4 regions of the Pantoea sp. X-Soil-TKNS-1280 genome follow, and region 4 is predicted to be linked to each of the others. Evidence: predicted binding sites of a transcription regulator. Region 4 holds the regulator's gene; each other region holds the start of a gene.
What was found. Region 4 encodes PurR, which represses purine synthesis genes. Its sites were predicted from a motif close to CANGCAAACGTTTGCNTG; they were not measured.
Positions count from the first base shown of each region.

Region 1: the regulator PurR is predicted to act here: its motif matches at 2,441-2,458, upstream of glyA (serine hydroxymethyltransferase).
Region 2: the regulator PurR is predicted to act here: its motif matches at 3,930-3,947, upstream of purT (formate-dependent phosphoribosylglycinamide formyltransferase).
Region 3: the regulator PurR is predicted to act here: its motif matches at 1,423-1,440, upstream of cvpA (colicin V production protein).

Region 1 covers NZ_AP035962.1:3,208,899-3,214,918, forward strand. The annotation lists gene AC6I8X_RS14865 (ABC transporter ATP-binding protein) at 1-4, shown strand, start outside; gene AC6I8X_RS14870 (ABC transporter ATP-binding protein) at 6-1,022, shown strand; gene glyA (serine hydroxymethyltransferase) at 1,073-2,326, opposite strand; gene hmpA (NO-inducible flavohemoprotein) at 2,666-3,850, shown strand; gene glnB (nitrogen regulatory protein P-II) at 3,960-4,298, opposite strand; gene glrR (two-component system response regulator GlrR) at 4,463-5,794, opposite strand; gene qseG (two-component system QseEF-associated lipoprotein QseG) at 5,794-6,020, opposite strand, start outside.
Region 2 covers NZ_AP035962.1:2,421,008-2,427,027, reverse strand. The annotation lists gene dhaM (dihydroxyacetone kinase phosphoryl donor subunit DhaM) at 1-54, shown strand, start outside; gene AC6I8X_RS11350 (bifunctional 4-hydroxy-2-oxoglutarate aldolase/2-dehydro-3-deoxy-phosphogluconate aldolase) at 195-833, shown strand; gene AC6I8X_RS11345 (LysR family transcriptional regulator) at 876-1,775, opposite strand; gene AC6I8X_RS11340 (alpha/beta fold hydrolase) at 1,895-2,674, shown strand; gene purT (formate-dependent phosphoribosylglycinamide formyltransferase) at 2,714-3,892, opposite strand; gene AC6I8X_RS11330 (tellurite resistance TerB family protein) at 4,056-4,709, shown strand; gene AC6I8X_RS11325 (prolyl oligopeptidase family serine peptidase) at 4,828-6,020, shown strand, end outside.
Region 3 covers NZ_AP035962.1:2,992,849-2,998,868, forward strand. The annotation lists gene purF (amidophosphoribosyltransferase) at 1-837, opposite strand, end outside; gene cvpA (colicin V production protein) at 874-1,359, opposite strand; gene dedD (cell division protein DedD) at 1,612-2,346, opposite strand; gene folC (bifunctional tetrahydrofolate synthase/dihydrofolate synthase) at 2,336-3,604, opposite strand; gene accD (acetyl-CoA carboxylase, carboxyltransferase subunit beta) at 3,671-4,579, opposite strand; gene AC6I8X_RS13835 (DedA family protein) at 4,712-5,374, opposite strand; gene truA (tRNA pseudouridine(38-40) synthase TruA) at 5,408-6,020, opposite strand, start outside.
Region 4 covers NZ_AP035962.1:1,879,305-1,885,324, forward strand. The annotation lists gene cfa (cyclopropane fatty acyl phospholipid synthase) at 1-1,100, opposite strand, end outside; gene punC (purine nucleoside transporter PunC) at 1,409-2,617, opposite strand; gene punR (DNA-binding transcriptional activator PunR) at 2,727-3,638, shown strand; gene purR (HTH-type transcriptional repressor PurR) at 3,635-4,660, opposite strand; gene cydH (cytochrome bd-I oxidase subunit CydH) at 4,946-5,035, shown strand; gene AC6I8X_RS08840 (C40 family peptidase) at 5,091-5,876, opposite strand.

The sequences.
Region 1 (6,020 bases), 1.3 Mb from region 4:
CTGAGATGGGTGAAACTTCGTCACACAGCAGCCTGCCAATCGTCAGCGTCGAGGAGGCGATCGTCCACTTCCCGGTGGCGCAGACCATTATCGAAAAGATTCAGGGTAAACCCCGCAAGTTTGTGCAGGCGCTTAATGGCGTCCGGCTGGAACTGATGCAGGGTGAGACACTGGGAGTGGTTGGCGAGTCCGGCTGCGGTAAATCCACGCTGGCGCGCACTATGGTGGGTCTGCTGCAAACTAACGAAGGCAAAATCTACTTCAATGGCAAAGATATCGCGACGCTGCGTGGCAAAGAACGCCGTAGCTTTAACCGCCAGGTGCAGATGATTTTCCAGGATCCCTACAGTTCACTTAACCCGCGCATGACTGTCGGCCAGGTACTGACCGAAGCGCTGTCGGTGCACGGCATGTGTGCGAAAAAAGATATTCCGGCGCGTATCCGTGAGTTGATGGAATTGGTGCGCCTGCCTGCCGACGCTATCGATAAACTGCCGCATGAGTTTTCCGGTGGGCAGCGCCAGCGTATTGGCATCAGTCGCGCGCTGGCCGTGGAGCCGCAGGTGTTGATCGCCGATGAACTGGTTTCGGCGCTGGATGTGTCAGTGCAGGCACAGGTGGTAAACCTGCTGCTGGATTTGCAGCAGAAACTCAATCTGACGGTGCTATTCGTCGCCCACGATCTGCGGCTGGTCAGACATATTTCGCATCGTGTGGCGGTGATGTACCTTGGTGAAGTGGTGGAGGTGGCGGATACGGAAACGTTATTTATCAAGCCATTGCATCCCTATACCCAGGCCTTATTACGCGCGGCACCGAGTATGGACCCTGACGATCGCGGGAAAAATGTCAGCCTGACCGGCGAACTCCCCAGCCCGCTTGCCCCCCCGTCCGGCTGTCGCTTTCACACCCGCTGCCCGTTTGTTACCGATCGCTGCCGCACTGAGCGGCCGGTGCTGGCACTGAAATCCGTTGGTCAGCGCGTGGCCTGTCACCTGGTTCCCTTTGAATGCGGGACATAAAAAAAGGATGGCTTTCGCCATCCTTTCTATCGCCACGCGCTTATGCGAAATCAGGCATAAACCGGCAGACGTGCACAGATATCCAGCACTTTCTGCTTGGTACGTTCGATGGTGGCTTCGTCGTTGATGTTGTCCAGCACATCCGCAATCCAGCCTGCCAGTTCACGCACTTCAGCTTCTTTGAAGCCGCGGCGGGTAACTGCCGGGGTACCGATACGCACACCGGAAGTCACAAACGGGCTCTTCGGATCGTTCGGTACGCTGTTTTTGTTGACGGTGATGTTAGCACGGCCCAGTGCGGCATCCGCTTCTTTACCGGTCAGGTTTTTGCTCACCAGATCAATCAGGAACAGGTGGTTATAGGTGCCGCCTGATACGATGTTGTAGCCGCGCTCAATCAGCACTTCCACCATCGCTTTGGCGTTTTTAGCCACCTGCTGCTGGTAAGTTTTAAACTCAGGTTCCATCGCTTCTTTGAACGCGACGGCTTTACCGGCGATCACGTGCATCAGCGGGCCACCCTGGCCGCCAGGGAACACCGCAGAGTTTAGTTTTTTGTACAGCTCTTCATCACCGTTTTTCGCCAGGATCAAGCCGCCACGCGGACCCGCCAAGGTTTTGTGGGTAGTTGAAGTGACGATATGCGCATGCGGAACCGGGTTCGGATAGACGTCAGCCGCGATCAGACCAGCCACGTGTGCCATGTCAACGAACAGGTACGCGCCAACGCTGTCAGCGATTTCACGCATTTTGGCCCAGTCAACCACGCCAGAGTAAGCAGAGAAACCACCGACGATCATTTTCGGCTTATGGGTTTTCGCCAGTTCTGCCAGCTCGTTGTAGTCAATTTTGCCGGTTTCATCGATGCCGTAAGGCACCACGTTATACAGTTTACCGGACAGGTTAACCGGTGAACCGTGAGTCAGGTGACCACCGTGTGCCAGGTTCATACCCAAAATGGTGTCGCCCGGCTGCAACAGCGCAGTGTAAACCGCGAAGTTTGCCTGAGAACCAGAGTGCGGCTGCACGTTGGCGTAGTCTGCGCCGAACAGTGCTTTCGCGCGATCAATCGCCAGCTGTTCAACGATATCGACGTATTCACATCCGCCGTAGTAGCGTTTGCCCGGATACCCTTCCGCGTATTTATTGGTGAGCTGTGAACCTTGCGCCTGCATAACGCGCGGGCTGGTGTAGTTTTCAGAAGCAATCAGTTCAATGTGCTCTTCCTGGCGCACTTTCTCTTGCTCCATCGCCTGCCACAACTCGGCATCATAATCGGCAATGTTCATATCACGCTTTAACATCCGCATCTCCTGACTCAGCTAACTTTTTTAACGGCAATTTAAGCCCCGCTAAGGGGCGAAGGCCAACAGTGTAAACCGTTTTGACAGGTGACGGTAGCAGCAATCCCCTCTTTTTACGCAAACGATTGGCAAGGCGCTGGAACGGGTTTTTTACGCATTTTTGCAAGCCAGATAATCACGATATTTCCTCAGAATGAAGCGGAAAAAATTTCAGGATTGCGGCAGAGATTCCAGTAAACCTGATTTATCCCTGAGCATTCAGGGGGATTTACAACCCCATGTTCGCGATTATAAGATGCATTTAAAATACAACTTTTAAACTGCTATGAGGATTCACCCATGCTCAACGCGCAAGACATCGCTATCATCAAATCCACCCTGCCCGCTATTGCCGAATTAGGCCCACAGCTCACCGGCCATTTTTATCAGCGTATGCTGACGCAGCATCCGGAACTCAAGGATGTGTTCAACATGAACAATCAGCGCAGTGGCAACCAGCGTGAAGCGCTGTTCAACGCCATCTGCGCCTACGGCAGCAATCTGGAAAACCTCGAAGTGCTGCTGCCCGCGGTGGAAAAAATCGCCCAGAAACATACCAGCCTGAATATTCAGCCCGAGCAGTACGCCATCGTCGGTGAAAATCTGCTGGCGACCATTCAGGAACTGCTGAATCCGGGGGATGAGGTGCTGCAGGCATGGGGCAAGGCGTATGGCGTGCTGGCTGAGGTGTTTATCCAGCGTGAGGAAGCGATTTACCGCGCGTCCGCAGCGAAAACCGGTGGCTGGCGTGGTGCGCGTGAGTTCCGTATTCGTGCCATTCAGCCGCAAAGCAGCGTGATTAAAAGCTTTGAACTGGAGCCGGTGGATGGTGCAGCGGTGGTGGATTTCCTGCCTGGTCAGTATCTGGCCATCACCCTGCGTCCAGAGAGCCAGGGCAATCTACAGCATCGTCAATATTCACTCACCCACCAGCCAAATGGTCAGTTCTATCGTATTGCGGTGAAACGTGAAGATCAGGGCGCGGTATCTAACTGGCTGCATGACGAAGCGCAGGTCGGGGATGTGGTGCAATGCGCGGCACCGGCGGGCGATTTCTTCCTCCAGGCAGAGCCTGCGACGCCTGTTACCCTGATCTCAGCGGGTGTCGGCCAGACTCCGATGCTGGCAATGCTCGCCAGCCTGGCAGAGCAACAACATCCGGCCGCAGTCACCTGGTTGCATGCAACGGAAGACGGCCAGCAACATGCCTTCGCCGGGGAAGTCCAGGCGCTGGGCAGCCGTCTGCCGAACTTTAGCAGCCATGTCTGGTATCGCCAGCCTGCCGTTGCTGACGCCGGTCATTACGATGCGCAGGGATTGATGGATTTAGCGGGTGTTTCTGCTGAACTCAATCAGCCCGATCGCCAGTTCTGGCTCTGTGGCCCGCTGGCGTTTATGCAGTTTGTCGCACGCCAGTTGCTGGATGCGGGTGTCACCGCCGACCGTATTCATTACGAAGTGTTTGGTCCGCATAAGGTGTTGTAAGCAGGAATAAAAATCGTAGCGGCGCAATTTATTGCGCGGGTTATAGCATGTAATGATTGCCTGTAAACAGCGCGATAAATCGCGCCGCTACATTAATCTGAAGCTGGGTTTAAATCGCCTCTTCGTCTTCTTCACCGGTACGGATACGCACTACACGTGCCACGTCAAAGACAAAGATTTTACCGTCGCCGATTTTGCCGGTTTGCGCAGTTTTCATGATGGTCTCAACGCAGGTATCAACGATATCGTCGCCCACCACCATTTCGATTTTTACTTTCGGCAGAAAATCGACCATATACTCGGCACCACGATACAGTTCAGTGTGACCTTTCTGGCGACCAAATCCTTTCACTTCGCTGACCGTCATCCCGGTGATGCCGACTTCCGCTAACGCTTCGCGTACATCATCGAGTTTAAATGGTTTGATAATTGCATCGATCTTTTTCATCACAGATCCTTTTTTCACTCCCTCCGTGGCCGGACGGGTAACAGATAGTATAAATGTTCCTGCCGCAGCCGCTGGCTCAGAGCCGTCTGTGGCGTCAAAACAGGACTTTCTCCTGCTTTCTGTCCGAATGCCGGGGCAACAGGCCGAATCGCAGCGGCAGAAAGCTACTCTTTAAAATCGCTGGCGTCCAGTTCATGGCGCGACAGCAGCTTATAAAACTCGGTGCGGTTACGTCCAGCCAGACGCGCAGCATTGGTCACATTTCCTTTGGTCATTTGCAGCAGCTTACGCAGATAGTTCAGTTCAAACTGATTGCGCGCTTCAACAAACGTCGGCAATGCGGTGTTCTCACCTGCCAGCGCCTGTTCAACCAGCGCATCGCCAATCACCGGTGAGGTACTCAGCGCCACGCACTGCTCGATGACGTTCACCAGTTGACGCACATTACCCGGCCAGCTGGCTCCCACCAATCGTTTCATGGCGTCCACGGAAAAACTGCGCACAAAGGGTTTATGGCGATCGGCAGACTGACGCAGCAAATGATTCGCCAGCAGGGGAATATCTTCGGCACGTTCATGCAACGCCGGGATCTTCAGGTTCACCACGTTGAGGCGATAGTAGAGATCTTCGCGAAAGCTTTTCTTTTCCATCGCTTTAGGCAAATCACGATGGGTGGCAGAAATGATGCGCACATTGATACTGACATCATGATTACTGCCGAGCGGACGAACCTTGCGCTCTTGCAGCACGCGTAGCAGCTTCACCTGCAACGCCTGCGGCATATCGCCAATCTCATCGAGGAATAGCGTGCCGCCTTCCGCTGCCTGAAACAGCCCCTCGCGAGCACTCACCGCGCCGGTAAACGCCCCCCTGGCGTGACCGAACAGCTCAGACTCCAGCAACTGCTCCGGTAACGCGCCACAGTTGATGGCGATAAAAGGTTTACTGGCACGCGGGCTGGCGGCATGAATTGCCTGTGCCAGCACTTCTTTACCGGTGCCGCTCTGGCCGTTGATCAACACACTGACGTCGGATTGCGCCACCATGTGCGCCTGCTCCAGCAGTCGTAGCATCAGCGGATTACGTGTGACGATAGACTCACGCCAGCCATCATCGCTCTCGGGTGCACGCAGGGCCAGCGCCTCATCAATCGCTTTGTATAACGCATCACGATCCACCGGTTTGGTGAGAAAGCTAAATACGCCCTGTTGGGTGGCTGAAACTGCTTCCGGGATCGATCCATGCGCAGTCAGGATGATCACCGGCAGGCCCGCATGGCGCTTCTGGATTTCACCAAACAACGCCAGACCGTCCATCTCATCCATACGCAGGTCGCTGACCACCAAATCGACCTTCTCTTTTTGCAGATGACGTAAGGCTTCCGGCCCGCTGGCCGCCGTTGCGACCTGATAGCCTTCGCTGCTGAGACGCATTCCCAGCAGCTTCAGCAGCCCCGGATCATCATCCACCAGCAATAATCGTGCGGCCTGTTTCATTATGGCTGCTCCTCATTCGCCGTACCGCTGGCACTGTGCGATGTGTCGCTGCTGTCGGGCGCTTTACGCGAGGACAGCTGACGCTCGATATCCGTCAGACGCTCCAGCTTATGCTGCGTATCTGCCAGCGAGGTACGAAGCGTGCGTTGCTGCTGGCGCAGGCTATCCAGCTCGGCATCGGTACTTTGCTGTAGCCGTGCGTAGCGGCCACGCGCGTCACTCAGCT
Region 2 (6,020 bases), 540 kb from region 4:
GATGGCACGGTGGTTAAGCTGTCTGGTGATTCCGGCGAGATTTTACCGCTGTAGCGATTAAGCAGAATGAACCGTGGTTTCAAAAATACTTCGCAGCCAATAGACGCGAGTCACACGAATCTTGTATGGTACGGCTCAGGAACATCCCACAGACCAGGCTCATGGTCTGACTGAAACCCCCCTTAGGAAACGTGATGAAAAACTGGAAAACAAGTGCAGAACAGATCCTGACAACCGGACCGGTCGTACCGGTCATTGTGGTGAACAAACTCGAACACGCTGTGCCGATGGCAAAAGCGCTGGTTGCGGGTGGTGTGCGTGTGCTGGAAGTGACCCTGCGTACCCCTGTCGCGATGGATGCGTTACGCGCCATGATTAAAGAAGTCCCAGAGGCGATTGTCGGGGCGGGCACCGTTATCAATCCTCAGCAACTGAAAGAAGTGACCGATGCGGGTGCACAGTTCGTGATAAGCCCGGGCATTACCGAGCCGTTGCTGCGTGCCGCAGTAGAAGGGCCGGTGCCGTTAATCCCAGGTATCAGCACTGTCTCTGAACTGATGACCGGTATGGATTACGGCCTGCGAGAGTTTAAATTCTTCCCGGCAGAAGCGAATGGCGGGGTGAAAGCGCTACAGGCTATCGGCGGACCTTTCCCGCAGGTGCGTTTCTGCCCGACGGGTGGCATTTCACCGGCAAACTACCGCGATTATCTGGCGCTGAAAAGCGTGCTGTGCATCGGAGGTTCCTGGCTGGTGCCAAACGATGCGCTGGAAGCAGGCGACTGGGATCGTATTACGCGCCTGGCGCAAGAGGCGGTGGCTGGCGCTAAGTAAGCCATAATCGCTCTCCGTTACCGGCAGTGCGCTGCCGGTTCATTAATTCTCACTGTTGCTGGCAAACGTTGTTTTAAGCCGTTCAATAAACAAGCGTGTTTTGGTATTTACATACTTTGCATTGGGTGTAATGGCGTGCATTGGAAGCGTTGGGCAAGCCCATGCGGGTAAAACCTGGACTAACTCACCGCTTGAAAGATGGCGATTAAAAACAAAAGCCGGGCCATAAGCGATCCCGGCATGTGCCAGCGCGACTTCCAGCATGATCGCGGTATTGTTGGCGAGAAAACGTCGCTTATCATCTGCCTGAATCCATCCCTGTTCATCATCATAAAAATGCCAGGGCGCAGCATTCTGGTTACCCAGGTAACCTATCAGCGTATGACTGTGTAGTTCAGCCGGTGTCGCCGGCGAGCCCGCAACGGCCAGATAGGCTGGGGTGGCACAGGCCAGTAATGGGCAATCCGCAATTTTTCGCGCAATTAACTCTGAGTCGGGTAGATGACCGATACGGAGCGCCAAATCGATACCATCCTCCACTAAATTGATGAAGCGATCCTGTAACTGCAATGTAATGTTTACCGCAGGAAAATCGGCCATAAACTGTGCAATCAACGGGCCGAGATACAAGGTACCGAAGGTCACAGGGGCTGCGATACGTAAGGTTCCGGTTGGGTTACTTTGTATGTCTGCCGCTTCACGATTGGCCTCTGCCCAGGCTTCAAGAATATGTTTGCTCCTGGCCATGTATTTTTGCCCAGCGTCAGTCAGACTTAACCGCTGCGTCGTGCGTTCAACCAATCGCGCGGCAACCCTTTGCTCCAGCGAGGTGAGATAACGGCCAGCCATCACTGCAGATAACCCCAGTTTTCTTGCCGCCGCCGCGATGCTGCCTTCTTCCACTGCGGCCACGAATACTGCCAGCTCCGTGAAGCGATCCATAATTCCCCATGCGTATTTTAAGTATGTAATCTATGAACCATGACGATCATTCCCTATTTAAATGTAATGACGCAAGATCTGTCGCAACAAAATGAACATTTCTCTAAACAGGAGGGAAAATGAAAATTATTGCGAACGGTGTTGAGCTGAATATTACAGAATATGGTCAAGGGGAGACTGCCCTGGTGTTTCTGCATTTCTGGGGTGGATCGTCTTTGACATGGCAGGGAGTCATGGCTGGTTTGAGCGAGGATTTTCGTTGTGTCGCCATTGATGCACGCGGCGCTGGCGCTTCTGCTGCACCTGCCAGTGGCTATAACACTGGTGATCATGCTGATGATGTACAGGCGGTGATTAAGACTCTGGAATTACAACGCTATATCCTGGTAGGGCATTCTATGGGGGGAAAAGTCGCACAGTTGATTGCCAGCCGCCGCCCGCAGGGACTGTCTGGTGTGGTACTGGTGGCCTCATCACCACTTGCGCCCATGTCTATCAGTGACGAGCAGAGGGAAATGATGCGTACGGCTTATGCCAGTGAAGAAGCGGCTCGCTGGACAGTGGAAAATATTCTGACTGCCTCGCCGATCGCGACAGAAGCGAAGCAACAGCTTATTAAGGATGCATTGCGTATGGACCCTGTAGCGGTCAGTGGCTGGCTCGATAACAGTTCAAAAGAGGATTTGCACGCGGTGGCCTCTGCCATCAGGGTGCCGGTGGTGGTAGTGACAGGGGAGCGTGATCAGGTTGACCCACTGACAGTGGTGGAAAGACAAATCGCCGTGCACTTTCCCGGCGCGCCATTGCATATTCTTCCAGGTAAAGGGCACCTGTTACCACTTGAAGCGGCATCTGAGGTCGCCGACATCGTGCGCAATTTTGCGGCAACCGTGCGATAAAGTTAACAGCGGTGAGCACAAGGCTCACCGCTTCAGCAATTAACCTTCGACTTTCACCGCAGCCGCGCTGGCAATGGCGCGGGCGATGGCATCATCGGTATTTTCACCCGTAGCGAGCGCGACACCCAGGCGACGCTGGCCCGCAATTTCCGGCTTGCCAAACAGGCGCAGTTGCAGACCAGCACCCAGCGCCGCTTCGACATTAACGAAACGCACATTGTTGCTTTCCAGCTGCGGCAGGATCACCGCCGAGGCCGCCGGGCCATACTGGCGAATGCCGCCAATCGGCAGGCCGAGGAAGGCACGCACATGCAACGCGAACTCTGACAGGTCCTGTGAAATCAGTGTCACCATACCGGTATCGTGCGGGCGTGGTGAGACTTCGCTAAAGATGACCTCATCACCGCAGACAAACAACTCCACACCAAACAGGCCGTAGCCGCCCAGTGCTTTCACCACTTTCGCGGCGATGTCCTGGGCGCGTTGCAGTGCCAGATCGCTCATCTGCTGCGGCTGCCAGGATTCACGATAATCGCCGTCTTCCTGGCGATGACCGATCGGGGCGCAGAAATGAATGCCATCCACAGCGCTGATGGTCAGCAGGGTGATTTCGAAATCAAACTTCACCACACCTTCCACAATCACGCGACCGGCACCGGCACGACCACCCTGCTGAGCGTAATCCCATGCTTTGTCCAGCTGGCTGGCATCACGAATAAAGCTCTGACCCTTGCCGGATGAACTCATCACCGGCTTCACGATGCATGGGAAACCGATGGTGTCAGCGGCGGCGACAAAGTTTTCTTTGCTATCGGCAAACTGGTAGGTGGACGTCGGCAATGCCAGTTCTTCGGCCGCCAGACGACGAATGCCTTCGCGGTTCATGGTCAGACGTGCCGCGCGCGCGGTAGGTACCACTTTTTGTCCCTGAAGCTCCAGTTCCAGCAATTTTTCCGTGGCAATCGCCTCAATTTCCGGCACCACAAAATCGGGTTTTTCCTGAGCAATCAGCGCGGCCAGTGCATCACCATCCAGCATGTTAATTACATGGCTGCGATGGGCAACGTGCATGGCTGGAGCATCGGCGTAGCGATCGACAGCAATCACTTCCACACCAAGACGCTGGCACTCCAGTGCCACTTCTTTGCCCAGCTCGCCTGAACCTAACAGCATGACACGCGTTGCGGCAGGACGCAGCGCGGTTCCGAGAGTCGTCATAATTTCACCTTAGCAGTCAAAATGCGCGCGCAGTATATACGAAAACGTTTGCGTTCTCACCTTTTCCCCCTGATAAGGTTTGCCTTACTTTTCTCCGCTCTGACATTTCCTGACATCTTCTGCGGCAGCATGTGAAACCGGAATCCTAAACAGGAGTTAAACGATGAATAACTGGCTGCAGCAAATTCAATCGGTACTGAAAAAGCAGGGAGGCGCGGGTCAGGGGAGTGGTCTCAGTGACATGCTAGCACCCGGCGCGTTAGGTGGGCTGGCAGGATTGCTGATCGCGAGTCAATCTTCACGCAAGCTGCTGACCAAATACGGCGGAAAAGCGTTAATTATTGGTGGTAGCGCGGCAGCGGGTGCCGTGCTGTGGAACAAATACAAACAGCGGGTGAGTGAAAGCCATCAGAATGAAGCGGGTTATGGTCAGTTGCAAACACCGCTGGACCAGCGCGCAGCACGTCTGGTGACCGCGCTGGTATTTGCGGCCAAAAGTGACGGACATATTGACGATCGTGAACGTGCGACCATCGAACAAAATATTCAGCAGGCTGGCTATGGCGCGCAGGCGGAAGCGCTGATTCAACAGGCGATGAATCGCCCGCTGGATCCGCACTGGCTGGCTGCGGATGTAAAAAATGAGGAAGAGGCACTGGAACTCTACTTCCTCAGCTGCGCAGCCATTGATCTCGACCATTTTATGGAGCGCAGCTACCTCTCTGCGTTGGGGGATGCTTTAAAAATTCCCCAGGATGTACGCGAGGAAATGCAAAAAGATCTTATTGCGGAGAAAGCGGCACTCCCCGCCAGTTAACCTGCTCAGGCCACATCAGTGGCCTTCGTTTACATTTTCCTGCCAGCTAATGGCTTGGCTTTGCGCCCAATCGGTGCCACGCTTGCAGAATGTTGTCTCTTCAGGGAAATGAACAATGATAAATCAGCCCAGGGCCAAAAAAATCCCCCATCAAATGACACTGCACGGGGAAACGCGCACGGACAATTACTTCTGGTTGCGTGACGATGATCGGCAAAACCCCGAAGTACTCGACTATCTGCATGCCGAAAATGATTACGGCAAAGCGATGATGGCATCGCAGACGCATTTACAGGATCGGGTGCTGAAGGAGATCATTGACCGCATTCCGCAGCAGGATCATTCCGTACCCTATGTCAAAAATGGCTATCGTTACCAAAGCCGTTATGAAAGCGGCAATGAATACGCAGCTTATTATCGCCAACCCAAAGAGGCTGGTACCGATGCGGAGTGGCAACTGCTGCTGGATGGCAACCAGCGAGCATCGCACAGTGACTTCTACACCATGGGCGCGCTGGCAATAAGCCCTGATAATCAGGTGATGGCGCTGGCGGAAGATTTCCTCTCACGCCGCCAGTACGGAGTCCGTTTTCGTAATCTGCAAAGCGGCAGCTGGTACCCCGAGGTGTTAAGCGATGCATCGTCCAGCCTGGCGTGGGCCAATGATTCACGTACTATCTATTATGTGCGCAAACACCCGCAAACCTTGCTGGCTTATCAGGTCTGGCGTCATGAACTGGGTCATCCGCAATCTGATGACCAACTGGTTTATGAGGAAAAGGACGATACCTTCCACCTTAGTGTGCACAAAACCACCTCCGAACACTTTATTCTGATTGCGTTATTCAGCACCACCACCAGTGAAATCCAGCTGATTGATGCGGAGTATCCCGATGCACAGCCCCAGGTGTTTTGTCCGCGCCGCCGCGATCATGAGTACACCATTGATCACTACAATCATCAGTTCTACATCCGCTCCAATCGCGAGGGTAAAAACTTTGGTTTATACCGCAGCGCCTGGCTGGCGGAGCATCGCTGGCAAACACTGATCCCGGCGCGCGAGCAGGTGGTGCTGGAGGATTTTCAGCTGTTTACGCATTGGCTGGTGGTTGAGGAGCGTTCCCGCGGCGTTACCAGCCTGCGGCAGATCCACTGGGAAAGCGGAGAAAGCACCGGCATCGCGTTTGATGACCCAACGTATGTCACCTGGCTGGCCTACAATCCCTCACCGGACAGCGATACGTTGCGCTATGGCTACTCGTCAATGACCACGCCAACTACCCTGTTCGAACTGAATATGGAAAGCGGCGA
Region 3 (6,020 bases), 1.1 Mb from region 4:
CATGCGTACGCGCGCGCTGTAAACCGAAATTTTGTCGAGGAACGAGTCTGGGCGTGCGAAGTAGACATACTCGAACAGACACGGATTGCTTTTCGGGTTCTCCGCGCACTGACGTGTGGAGAGCTGGCCCTGCTCAGTGATGTAAACTGCTTCACCCGGTGCCACGTCACGAATGAATTCAAAGCCCAGCGTATCCAGCGCCACGCTTTCAGACGCGACCATATACTCGATACGGCCATCGGCGATTTGGCGTTTACCCAGCACCAGCGGACGGATGCCGTTAGGATCGCGGAAGGCAACCATGCCATGACCGATAATCATCGAAACCACCGCGTAAGCACCACGCACCTGCTGGTGCACGGCAGCCACCGCGGCAAAAATGTTGTCAGCTTCCAGCGGGTAATGCTGAAAACGGTCCAGCTCCTGCGCAAAGATGTTGAGCAGAATTTCGGAATCAGAGGTGGTGTTGACGTGACGGCGACCCACTTCGAACAGCTGCTTACGCAGTTCGTGCGCGTTGGTCAGGTTACCGTTGTGCGCCAGCGTAATGCCGTAAGGGGAGTTCACATAGAAAGGTTGCGCTTCAGAGGCGCTGGAGCTGCCTGCTGTCGGGTAACGTACGTGACCAATCCCGATGTTGCCTTGCAAACGCTGCATGTGGCGTGCTTCGAAGACATCGCTCACCAGCCCATTGGCTTTGCGCAGACGAAAGCAGTTAAGCGCATCGATGGTACAAATGCCGGCGGCATCCTGCCCGCGGTGCTGCAGCACCGTTAACGCGTCATAGATCGACTGGTTTACTGGCATAAAACCGGTGATACCAACAATACCGCACATGTTGTCATTTCCTCATTAGCCGCACTCCCGGTGGCATCACCGGGGTAAAAAACTCGACGTGCTTTTCAGATAGTCAAAAAACCACCTGATGATGTAACTGAACTGGGGAATGAGTTGGGACTGCTGCCAGTCCGGGCTTTTCGAGAAGCCGGTGAATGTATCAAGGAAGAAGAGAATAGCGGCAACGATTAGCACGCCACGCAACGCCCCGAAACAGACCCCCAACACCCTGTCGGTTCCCGACAGGCCGGTCTTTTCAACCAGCGTGCCGATCACATAGTTCACGATGGCACCCACAATCAGGGTAGCAACGAACAGTACCGCGATAGCGATACCGTTACGAACCAGTTCGTCGTCAAAACCTGTAAACCAGACTGCAAGGTAGGCGTAGTAGTGACTGGCGACAAAAAACGCACATCCCCAGGTAACGAGAGATAAGGCTTCCCGGACAAACCCGCGAACCAGGCTGACCAGAGCCGAAAAACTAACTACCGCAATAATGACGTAATCAATCCAGATCATGAACTCTTCCAGCGCCAGCGCGATTGCACCCCTGCATCCAGTTCGGGGCGCATTCTAACAGAAAAAGAAAACGTTTGCGTAGGGTTTTCCGGTTCCGTATCCATAAAAAGGGCGAAGAAAAAAAATCACCTCGCCCCGACGTATCTCAGCAAGGTAACCAACTGAAATAAAATAATTTTTCTGTCATCAATTTGATGAACAACCTGTGCTATGCCGCGCCTTTTTCTGCTATCGGCGCGGCTTATCAACGGTTTAGCGCGTGCTGTACGGTTTGACGACCCCACCGAGTCCGGAAAGGTTTTTCAGCTCACCCAGCGCCGCCTGCATCTTCGCTTTTGACGCATCCGGCCCGACATAAATACGGGTGATCTGGCCCTGAACCGGCGTTGACGGCACCGTAAAGGCGCGATAGCCCGAGAGACGCAACTGCGCCACAATCTCGTTGACCTTCGCTGCGTTTTTCAACGCCCCGAGCTGCACCACATAAGCCTGACCCGCTGGTGCTGGCGCTTCTGCTTCACTCTGCTTCGGCGTTTCGACCGGTTTCGGCTGTTCCACCGGCTTAGGCTCAACCGGTTTCGGCCTGGGTTGCTCAATCGGTTTCGGCTTAGGCTGCTCGACGGGTTTGGGTTTCGGCGTCTGCACCGGCACACTCTGATGCACTGGTGGCGGCGTCACCACACTGGGTTCGCTATTCTGCGCAGGCTGGTTATTACCGCTCTCCGCCGGACTGCTGGTTTTGCTGTTGGGGGCGCTCTGCTCCGTCGTCGTACCCGCGCCTTCCGGCGGCTGAGCAGGCAACGGCTGGGTTACCGGCGGCACCATCTCGCTGTCCTGCTGGTCATCCGGTTTCGGCACCAGCGGAATGGCAGCGAACTCCTCTTTGTAGTGCTTTTTCTTGCCATCCAGCAGGCCAGGCAACACGATGACGCCAACCGCCACCAGAATGACCGTGCCCACCAAACGGTTCTGAAACTTACTTGCCACTGCCGTTCTCCGCTGCCATCGATTCCATTACCTGTGCCACGGTGTGGAAAGAACCACACACCAGAATCACATCCTCGGGACGGGCCTGCAAACGTGCCGCCTGCCAGGCAGCATCCACGGTAGCAAATGCTGCGCCGCTCGCCAGATGGGCAATCAGTTGCTCAGCAGTCGCGCCACGTGGCCCCTCAAGGGGTGCGCAGTACCAGCTATCCACCTGGGGTGCCAGCGCCGCCAGCGTTCCCGCGATATCTTTATCATGCAGCATACCTACCACCGCATGAACCTTACCGGAACGCGGCAGTTCCGCCAGACGTGAAGCCAGATAATAAGCGGCATGGGGATTATGTGCCACATCCAGGATCACGCGCGGCGATTCACTGACCGTCTGGAAACGGCCCGGCAAAATAGCCAGCGGCAGATGCTGACGAATAATCGCCTCGCTAACCGGTAAACCCGACGCACGCAGCGCGATAAGCGCGGTCGCGGCATTGGGTAACGGCACCTGCGGTAACGGCAGGTCGCACAATTCTCCCTGCGCATCCTGCAGCGTCCAGCTGTCGCCATGCTGCTGCCATTGCCAGTCGCGGTTACGCTGCAACAGCACTGCGCCCTTCTCTGCCGCAACGATCGCGATGGTATGCGGCATATCCGGTTCACCCACTACAGCCGGTTTACCTGCACGGAACACACCCGCTTTTTCACGGCCAATGCTTTCGCGATCCGGCCCCAGCCAGTCGGTGTGGTCCAGCGCGATGCTGGTGACCACCGCCACATCGGCATCGACGATGTTGGTCGCGTCGAGGCGTCCACCCAGACCGACCTCGAGGATCACCACATCCAGCCCCGCTTCACGGAACAGATTTAACGCGGATAAGGTACCGAACTCGAAATAGGTCAGCGAGATGTCGCCGCGCCCGGCTTCAATGGCGGCAAAACTGGCGCTGTGCAGAGCTTCATCCAGCTCCTCGCCCTGAATGCGCACCCGTTCGGTGTATCGCACCAGATGCGGTGAACTGTAGACCCCGACACGGAAACCGGCGGCCATCAGTAACGTTTCCAGCGTGCGGCAGGTGGTGCCTTTGCCATTGGTTCCGGCAACAGTGAAGACGAAGGGAGCAGGTTTTAGCAGGTTGAGGCGTGCAGCGACGCGTTGAATACGATCCAGACCCAGTTCGATGGTCTGAGAATGCAGATGTTCAAGATAATGAAGCCACGTGGCCAAAGGCGACGTGGCTTGAGGAAGGTGAAGAGTGTCCATGTTTCCCGTTCAGCATGTGTCGCGGCATTAGTAAAAAGGCGCATTGCTGCGCCTTTCCGTTGCCTGTCAGGCCTCGTTGCTTTCCGGCTCAGCCGCAGTGGGCTGATCACCATCCTGCAGCGGCGCTGGCAGGTTCATCATTTTCGCCAGCAGGCTTGCCAGCTTAAAGCGCATTTCCGGACGACGGATGATCATATCGATCGCGCCTTTCTCAATCAGGAATTCACTGCGCTGGAAGCCCGGCGGCAGTTTTTCACGTACGGTCTGCTCGATAACACGTGGGCCGGCAAAGCCGATCAACGCTTTCGGTTCCGCGACGTTAAGATCGCCCAGCATCGCGAAGCTGGCAGAAACGCCACCCATGGTTGGGTCAGTCAGTACCGAGATATACGGCAGACCGCGTTCCTGCATTTTCGCCAGCGCTGCACTGGTTTTCGCCATCTGCATCAGCGACATCAGCGCTTCCTGCATACGTGCACCGCCACTGGCGGAGAAGCAGATCAGTGGGCAGTTATCTTCCAGCGCCTGCTCAACTGCACGCACAAAGCGAGCACCAACAACCGAACCCATTGAGCCACCCATAAAGGCAAACTCAAACGCCGCAGCCACCACCGGCATACCGTGCAGCTGGCCTTTCATGACGATCAGGGCATCTTTCTCGTCGGTTTCTTTCTGCGCCGCAGACAGACGATCTTTGTACTTTTTCGAGTCACGGAACTTCAGCAGATCCTTCGGTTCCAGCTCGCTACCTAATTCTACCAGTGTTCCTTCATCCAGCAGGCTATGCAGGCGCTCACGGCCATGCATGCGCATGTGATGGTCGCACTTCGGGCAGACCTCAAGATTACGCTCCAGCTCGGCGCGATACAGCACCTGGCCACAGCTGTCGCACTTAGTCCACACCCCTTCCGGGATACTGGCACGGCGCGTCGGCGTAATATTGCTTTTGTTAAGTATGCGTTCAATCCAGCTCATTGATGACCTTTCTGTTTAAAACCGACCTGGTCCAGTCTTCTCATTGCTGCTGAAATCACCTTCAGCAGGCCGTAAATGTCGCTCATTAAACCACAACCGCTTCTCGCTGTGGATAAAAATCTGGTTTTGCGCTTACTGAGATTTCTGCTGACGTGCCTGGCGGCGATGACGCCAGACTTCAATTACGCCCGGCAGAATCGACACCACGATAATCGCGACGATCAGCAGTTTCAGGTTCTCCTGCACCACCGGCAGATCCCCAAACAGGTAGCCTGCGTAAGAGAACAGCAGCACCCACAGCAGCGCACCCGAGACGTTAAAGAGCGCGAAGTGGCGATAAGACATATGTCCCATCCCTGCCACAAAGGGGGCAAAGGTTCGCACGATTGGTACAAAGCGCGCAAGTATAATGGTTTTACCGCCGTGGCGTTCGTAGAAGGCGTGGGTCTTGTCCAGGTAACTGCGACGGAAAATCTTCGAATTGGGATTGCTGAATAACTTCTCACCAAACAGACGACCAATGGTGTAGTTAACCGCATCGCCCAGAATCGCCGCGATCACCATCAATGCCACCATCATATGCACATTGAGGTCGTTGCTGGGCAGCGCCGCCAGCGCACCGGCCACAAATAACAGCGAATCACCCGGCAGGAAAGGTGTCACCACCAGCCCGGTTTCGCAGAACAGAATCAGGAACAGAATGGCGTAAATCCAGATGCCATACTGCGCCACCAGTTCGGCCAAATGCACATCAATATGCAGGATAAAATCGACGATAAAATGGATGAACTCCATAAAGCCAGGCTCCTTACATCCTTCGGGTAACAATTAATCTGCGAGGAACAACGGTCCCAGCGCAGGCTGAGGTAACGCAAAGTGGGATGGATAATCCACCGCCACCAAATACAAACCCTCGGCTCGGGCCGTTGCGGCCGCAAGTGTGCGATCTTTCGCTGCCAGTAGCGTCGCCATCCAGTCTTCCGGCTGATTACCACAGCCAATTTCCATCAGGCTACCCACGATATTGCGCACCATATGATGCACAAACGCATTGGCCTTAATATCGACAATGACGTATGGCCCCTGGCGCGTGACGTTCAGATGCATCACATTGCGCCACGGCGTACGTGACTGGCACTGCACCGCGCGAAACGACGTGAAATCATTTTCGCCCAGCAGACACTGACCGGCGCGCTGCATCTTTTCGGCATCCAGCGGATGGTAAAAATGCGTCACACCATTGCCGAGAATCGCCGGACGCAGCCGCTGGTTGTATATCACGTAGCGATAACGGCGCGCCGTGGCGCTGAAGCGGGCATGAAACTCGTCCGGCACCGCTTTCACCCAACGCACCGCGATGTCCGGTGGCAGATTGGCGTTGACGCCCAGCGTCCAGGCTCCGTCGGCACGCTGAGAAGTGGTTTCAAAATGCACCACCTGA
Region 4 (6,020 bases):
TGCCACAACTGAATATCACGCGCCCGGAATGCTCCGGCACAAGCGCAGAGATAATAACTGAACATGCGTTTAAAGCGATCGCCATATTTTTCTGCCAGCTGCGGCCAGGCTTCGAGGAAACGTTCATGCCAGGCCATCAGCGTGGTGTCATAATCCGCGCCAAAATTATGCCAGTCTTCCATTACAAAATGGGACTCGCTGGCATCGGCAATCTGGCGTACGGAAGGCAGACAGCCATTCGGGAAGATATATTTGTCGATCCAGGGATCCACATTCATATCGGTTTTAACTGACCCGATGGTATGTAGCAGGAAAATACCGTCCGGCTTCAGATTACGGTCGGCCACTTCAAAATAGGTTGCGTAGTTTTTCGGGCCAACGTGCTCGAACATGCCAACAGAAACGATGCGATCAAATTGCAGATTCAGGTCACGATAATCCTGCAACAGAATGGTGACATCCAGACCGGCACAACGCTCCTGCGCCATTTTCTGCTGTTCAGCCGAAATGGTCACGCCATGCACTTTAACACCGTAATTGCGGGCGGCAAATTCAGCCAGTCCACCCCAGCCACAACCAATATCCAGCAATGACATGCCGGGTTCGAGTTGCAGTTTGCGGCAAATCATATCGAGTTTGGCCTGCTGTGCCTGTTCCAGTGTTTCCGCATCCTTCCAGTAACCGCAGGAATACTGCATAAAAGGATCGAGCATCAGTGAAAACAGGTCATTACCGAGATCGTAATGTTCTTTACCCACAATCCAGGCACGTTTTCTCGATTGCAGATTGGTCAAACGCGCCGCAGCGATTCGCAGTGTATCTTTAAAATGATGCGGTAATTGCTGATCCAGATGGTGTTTCAGTACGCGATGAAAGAACATGTCGAGGTTTTCACATTCCCACCAGCCGTCCATGTAACTTTCACCGAGGCCCAGCGACCCTTCCTGCAGGACCCGTTTAAAAAAATCCGGATGCTTAACCTGAATATCCCAGGGGCGAGTACCATTTATGGCAATATCGGCCCGTTCCAGTAATTCATGGGCGATACGAAACCAGTGGTTTTCTTCAAGGCTCACTTCTTCTATACACGATGAACTCATAGCTTCTCCATCACCTTTCCGATTTCAACCTGAGAAAAGAATAGTCAATTTCTCCAGGCTTGTGAGAGAACTCACGGAAAATCCGTGCGCCAGATATCCGACGTTTTACAGAGGTATGAATCTGAATAGAAATGTCTGGCACAACACAGGGGAGAACATCGTGCAGACACCATCCCAGCGACAGAGTCGCTAAATATTAATACAATTATGTTATTGATTTGTTACAGAAATGCTGACCCACGCAGTATATGCTTCCGTGGGTCAATATTCAACGACTTATCGTTAGTTTGCTAACTAAGGCCGTTGCGTTAGCGATTATCTTCGCAGGGACGGGAGTTGTGAGCAACATCACTTTGTGCGTTTGCCACAGCGGCACGCTGCCAGCCGAAACCAGCCCAGGCAAGCGCCACAGTCGCGAGCATGACCAGGCTGGTACTGTGCAATGCCTGTTGTAAGCCAGCGGAAACCAGCAGGCTGGCGATAAAACACAATCCCAGCTGCAGCAGATTTTGTAAGGATGCCGCTTTACCGGTGGCCTGAGGGAAAGGCAGCAGTGCGCTGGCGACCACGATCGGATAGATAGCACCATTGGCCAATGCCATGCCACAGAACGGCAGCAGCAGCGCCCAGAGCGCAGGTGTTGCAAGCTGGGCAACAGCAAACAGGCTGACGATGCTCAGGCTGTAAATCACCAGCAACCATGGCAGCAGTTGTTTGCTCTGGAACCGATTCAACAGGGCACGGCAACCAAAGCCACCTACGAGGAAGGCGATGGTCTGCGGTACATAACTCAGACCAATATCGGCGGGTGAAAGCCCGGCATCAGCGAGGATGAAAGGCGAACCGGTCAGCCAGGCGAAAAAGCTGGCGGAGCAGGCAGAATAAATCAGCACATTGCCGCTGTAGACCTTTGAAGCCAGTAACGTCAACCATCCGGGCTGTGGCGCGCGTGCCGCCTGGGTGCGGGTGGGGTTCGCCAGTTGCAGGGTACCGACCAGCAACACCAGCGTGACCAGCGTCAGCAGCAGGAAAATGCTACGCCAGTGGAAATGGCCCATCAGCCAGGCTCCCAGCAACGGGGCCAGTGCCGGTGACAACGCCACCAGCGGCATAATGGTGGCGAAAACTTTGTTCGCCTGCGCCTGTGGATAGCGATCAACCACCAGCGCCTGCCAGCTGACAGCCGCCGCGCAAACACCCAGCGCCTGGACAAAACGCAGTGCCAGCATCAGTCGCACATCGGTTACCCACAACATGCCGAGACAGCCCAGCGCGAAGATCACTAATCCGGCCAGCAGAATGGGTTTGCGACCAAAGCGGTCAGACAACGGACCCCAGAACACCTGCGCACAGGCAAATCCACCGAGGAACAGGCTCAGGCTGGCGCTGATGGTGCCGGGGGCAGTGGCAAAATCCTGCTGCATGGCACCGAAGGCCGGCAGGTACATATCCGTAGCAAGAAAGCCCAGCATGCTTAGCAAAGCAAGGTAAGGCAAAAATCCTTTTGATGACAACATGGTGATTCTCATTAGACAAATTAAACGCCGGGGAGTGTAAAAGGGTGCGGCAGTCTTTGTGAAACGCTAATATTTGCGAGGTGCTATCAAAAATTTTGCAGGCAAAATTATGTGGTCTGAATACGCGCTTGAAGTGGTGGATGCGGTGGCTCGCAGCGGCAGTTTTAGCGCAGCGGCGCAGGAGTTGCATCGCGTGCCTTCTGCCATCAGCTATACGGTACGCCAGCTGGAAACCTGGCTGGCCGTGCCTTTGTTTGAAAGGCAGCACCGGGAAGTGGTATTGACGGCAGCGGGTGAGCATTTCGTGCGTGAAGGCCGGAGTGTTATCAAAAAAATGCTGGCAACCCGACGCCAGTGCCAGCAACTGGCTAACGGCTGGCGTGGTCAGTTGAGCATCGCGGTTGATTGTATCGTTAAACCGCAGCGTACCCGGCAACTGGTAAAGGATTTCTACCGTCACTTCCCGGATATGGAGCTGATTATCAGCTATGAAGTGTTCAACGGGGTCTGGGATGCGCTGGCTGATGGACGGGTCGATGTGGCGATTGGGGCCACCCAGGCCATTCCGGTCGGTGGGCGTTTCGCCTTTCAGGATATGGGCGCGCTGAACTGGCGTTGCGTGGTCAGTCCCGGGCATCCCCTGACAAAAAGTACCCAGCTGGATGAAGAAACCTTACGGACGTGGCCTTCGCTGGTGCTGGAGGATACGTCGCGGGCGCTGCCGCGGCGGATGACCTGGACGCTGGATAACCAGCGACGTCTGGTGGTACCGGAGTGGGAAACCGGGATGGATTGCCTGCGGGCAGGTTTGTGCGTGGGCATGGTGCCGGGCCATTTAGCCCGGCCACTGCTGGATAGTGGCGAGTTAACCGAACTGACGTTGCCTGCGCCTTTCCCGGAGAGTCCCTGTTGTGTCAGCTGGTCGGAACAACGCGCTTCACCGGCATTAAGCTGGTTGCTGGATTATCTGGGCGATGCTGAAACGCTCAACCATGAGTGGTTGAGCGAAACGGTGGCTTAGCGGCGATAATCGCGGAACGGACCGTCAGCGACTGAGCGGCGTTCAATCAATGTTGGCTGCACTTCGATGGTCTGCGGCTCTTCGCGTTTACTGGTGATGCGATCGAGCAGCATTTCCAGTGCTTTTTCTCCCAGCTGCGCTTTCGGCTGATGAACGGTCGTCAGCGCTGGGGTGAAATACCGGGCGTTGCGCACGTTGTCATAGCCAATCACCGAAATATCCTGTGGCACACGTAGCCCCATTTCATCGGCGGCACAAATCGCACCCATCGCCATGATATCGCCGCCACAGAACACCGCCGTCGGACGTTGTTTCTGGTTGAGAATCTGCTGCATCGCCTGATAACCGGATTCTGGTTCGAAGTCGCCCTGCACAATCCATTCCGGACGAACGGTAATACCGGCTTCATGCAGTGCCTGCATAAAACCAGCATGACGACCGCCGCCAGTATTGCGCTCCATCTGGCCGGGGATGGCACCAATGTCGCGATGTCCACGTTCGATCAGGTAACGTCCCGCAAGATAGCCGCCCTGGAACGCGTTATCCTGCACGGTATCGGTGAAATCACCGCGAGACTCGCCCCAGTCCATCACCACCATCGGGATATTGCGGTTCTCTTCCAGCATGGTGAGCAGGTCGTCGGGATATTCGGAACACATCACCAATAAACCGTCGACGCGCTTTTGCGCCATCATCGAGAGATAAGCACGCTGCTTTTGCAGATCGTTATGCGCATTGCCGAGAATCAGCGTGTAGCCGCGGTCGAAACAGTGGTTTTCCACCGCTTCGATGATTTCCGCGAAATAGGGGGCTTCGCTGGAGGTGGCGAGCAATCCCAGTGTTTTGGTGTGGTTGACCTTCAGGCTACGCGCCACGGCGCTGGGCGAGTAGTGCAGTTCTTTGATCGCTTCCCATACGGCGTTACGCGTCTCTTCCGCGACAAAACGCGTCTTGTTGATGACATGCGAAACCGTGGTGGTGGAGACACCGGCGCGTTTCGCCACATCTTTAATTGTTGCCATGAAAATGGTACTCCCGGGCTTATCGCAACTTACTGATAAGTATATTGTTAAACGTTTGCGTCTGCTAATGGTTTTGCGCCCCAAATTTTGGGGCAAATGGCGAAGAAAAAGGCGTTAACTCTGAGTCTAAATCACTTTAACAGGCCACAAACACAGCGTGCGCAAAATCTGTTGCGCAACGAAAGGCGGCGATTCTAGCAAGCTGACGCGGATAACACGAGATTTTTGCCAGGGGCTGTGCGAAAATTACATTAACCCTTCAATTAATGTGACTAAGGAGTTGTGATGAGTACAGACCTGAAACTGGCGCTGGGTACTACCGTTGGCGCGCTGTTAATGATCATCGTGTTCAGCTTCACCGCGATCCTTCATTAATAAAAAAGCCGGACCTGAAATTTCAGTGTCCGGCTTTTTATTGCGCAGTGACCGCTTAGCGAATGGTTTTCGGTGTCATCATGCGGCGTGCACCAACATAATGCTTCTGCCAGTAATCTTCACCTAATGCGCTAATCTGAATATCTTTACCGGTACGCGGTGACTGAATAAACTTGCCGTTGCCAAGGTAAACACCTACATGGTCAGCGGTACCGCGATGGTTAATGCGGAAGAACACCAAATCTCCTTTCTCCAGCATATCGCGTTTAATCGGCGCCGCATCACGCAGGTGATACATTTCGTTAGCGGTGCGGGGGAATTTGTATTTCACCAGGTCTTTATAGGCATACCACACCAGACCACTGCAATCGAAACCGGTATGCGGTGAAGTACCGCCCCACTGGTAGGGTTTACCGATCTGACCCATTAATTTGTTCATCGCCGTTTCACGCGCCTTTTGATAGCGCTGACGGTGTGATTTGCTCATCCTGATGGTGGTGAGGTCGCTGGCGTCATCCTGCTCAGATATGACTTTCGCCACGCGCTGATGACCATATTTTTTGGTCGGCGACTTCAGCAGGGTTTTTCTGCGGGTGGTTTTGTGCAGCGCAGTTTCGGTTTTCGTGGGTTTCTTCAGTCTTAACTTATGAACACTGCTGGTAAGGCGTGATTTTTTGGTGCTGGTCTTGACCGGGCGTCGTTTACGGCGCTCATCTTCGCGTGCACTTTTTTTCTCTGCATTATGCAAACTGGCATTGATGGGCGCATGCGGTGACGCAGAAGCCACATTAAAAAACAGTTGGGCGAAAGCCAGCATAAAAAGCGTAATAAGTAAACGCATAGTCCGGTTACAGGTTAAGCAGTCTGCGATAAAACAGCCTGCGGCAAGTTAGAAAAATCTGATCAATGATCAGCGCCGGGATTGATTCTAATCCACTTTTTTTCCAAAAGGTAAGGCATTTTTCGATTAATCTGTTACCAGATG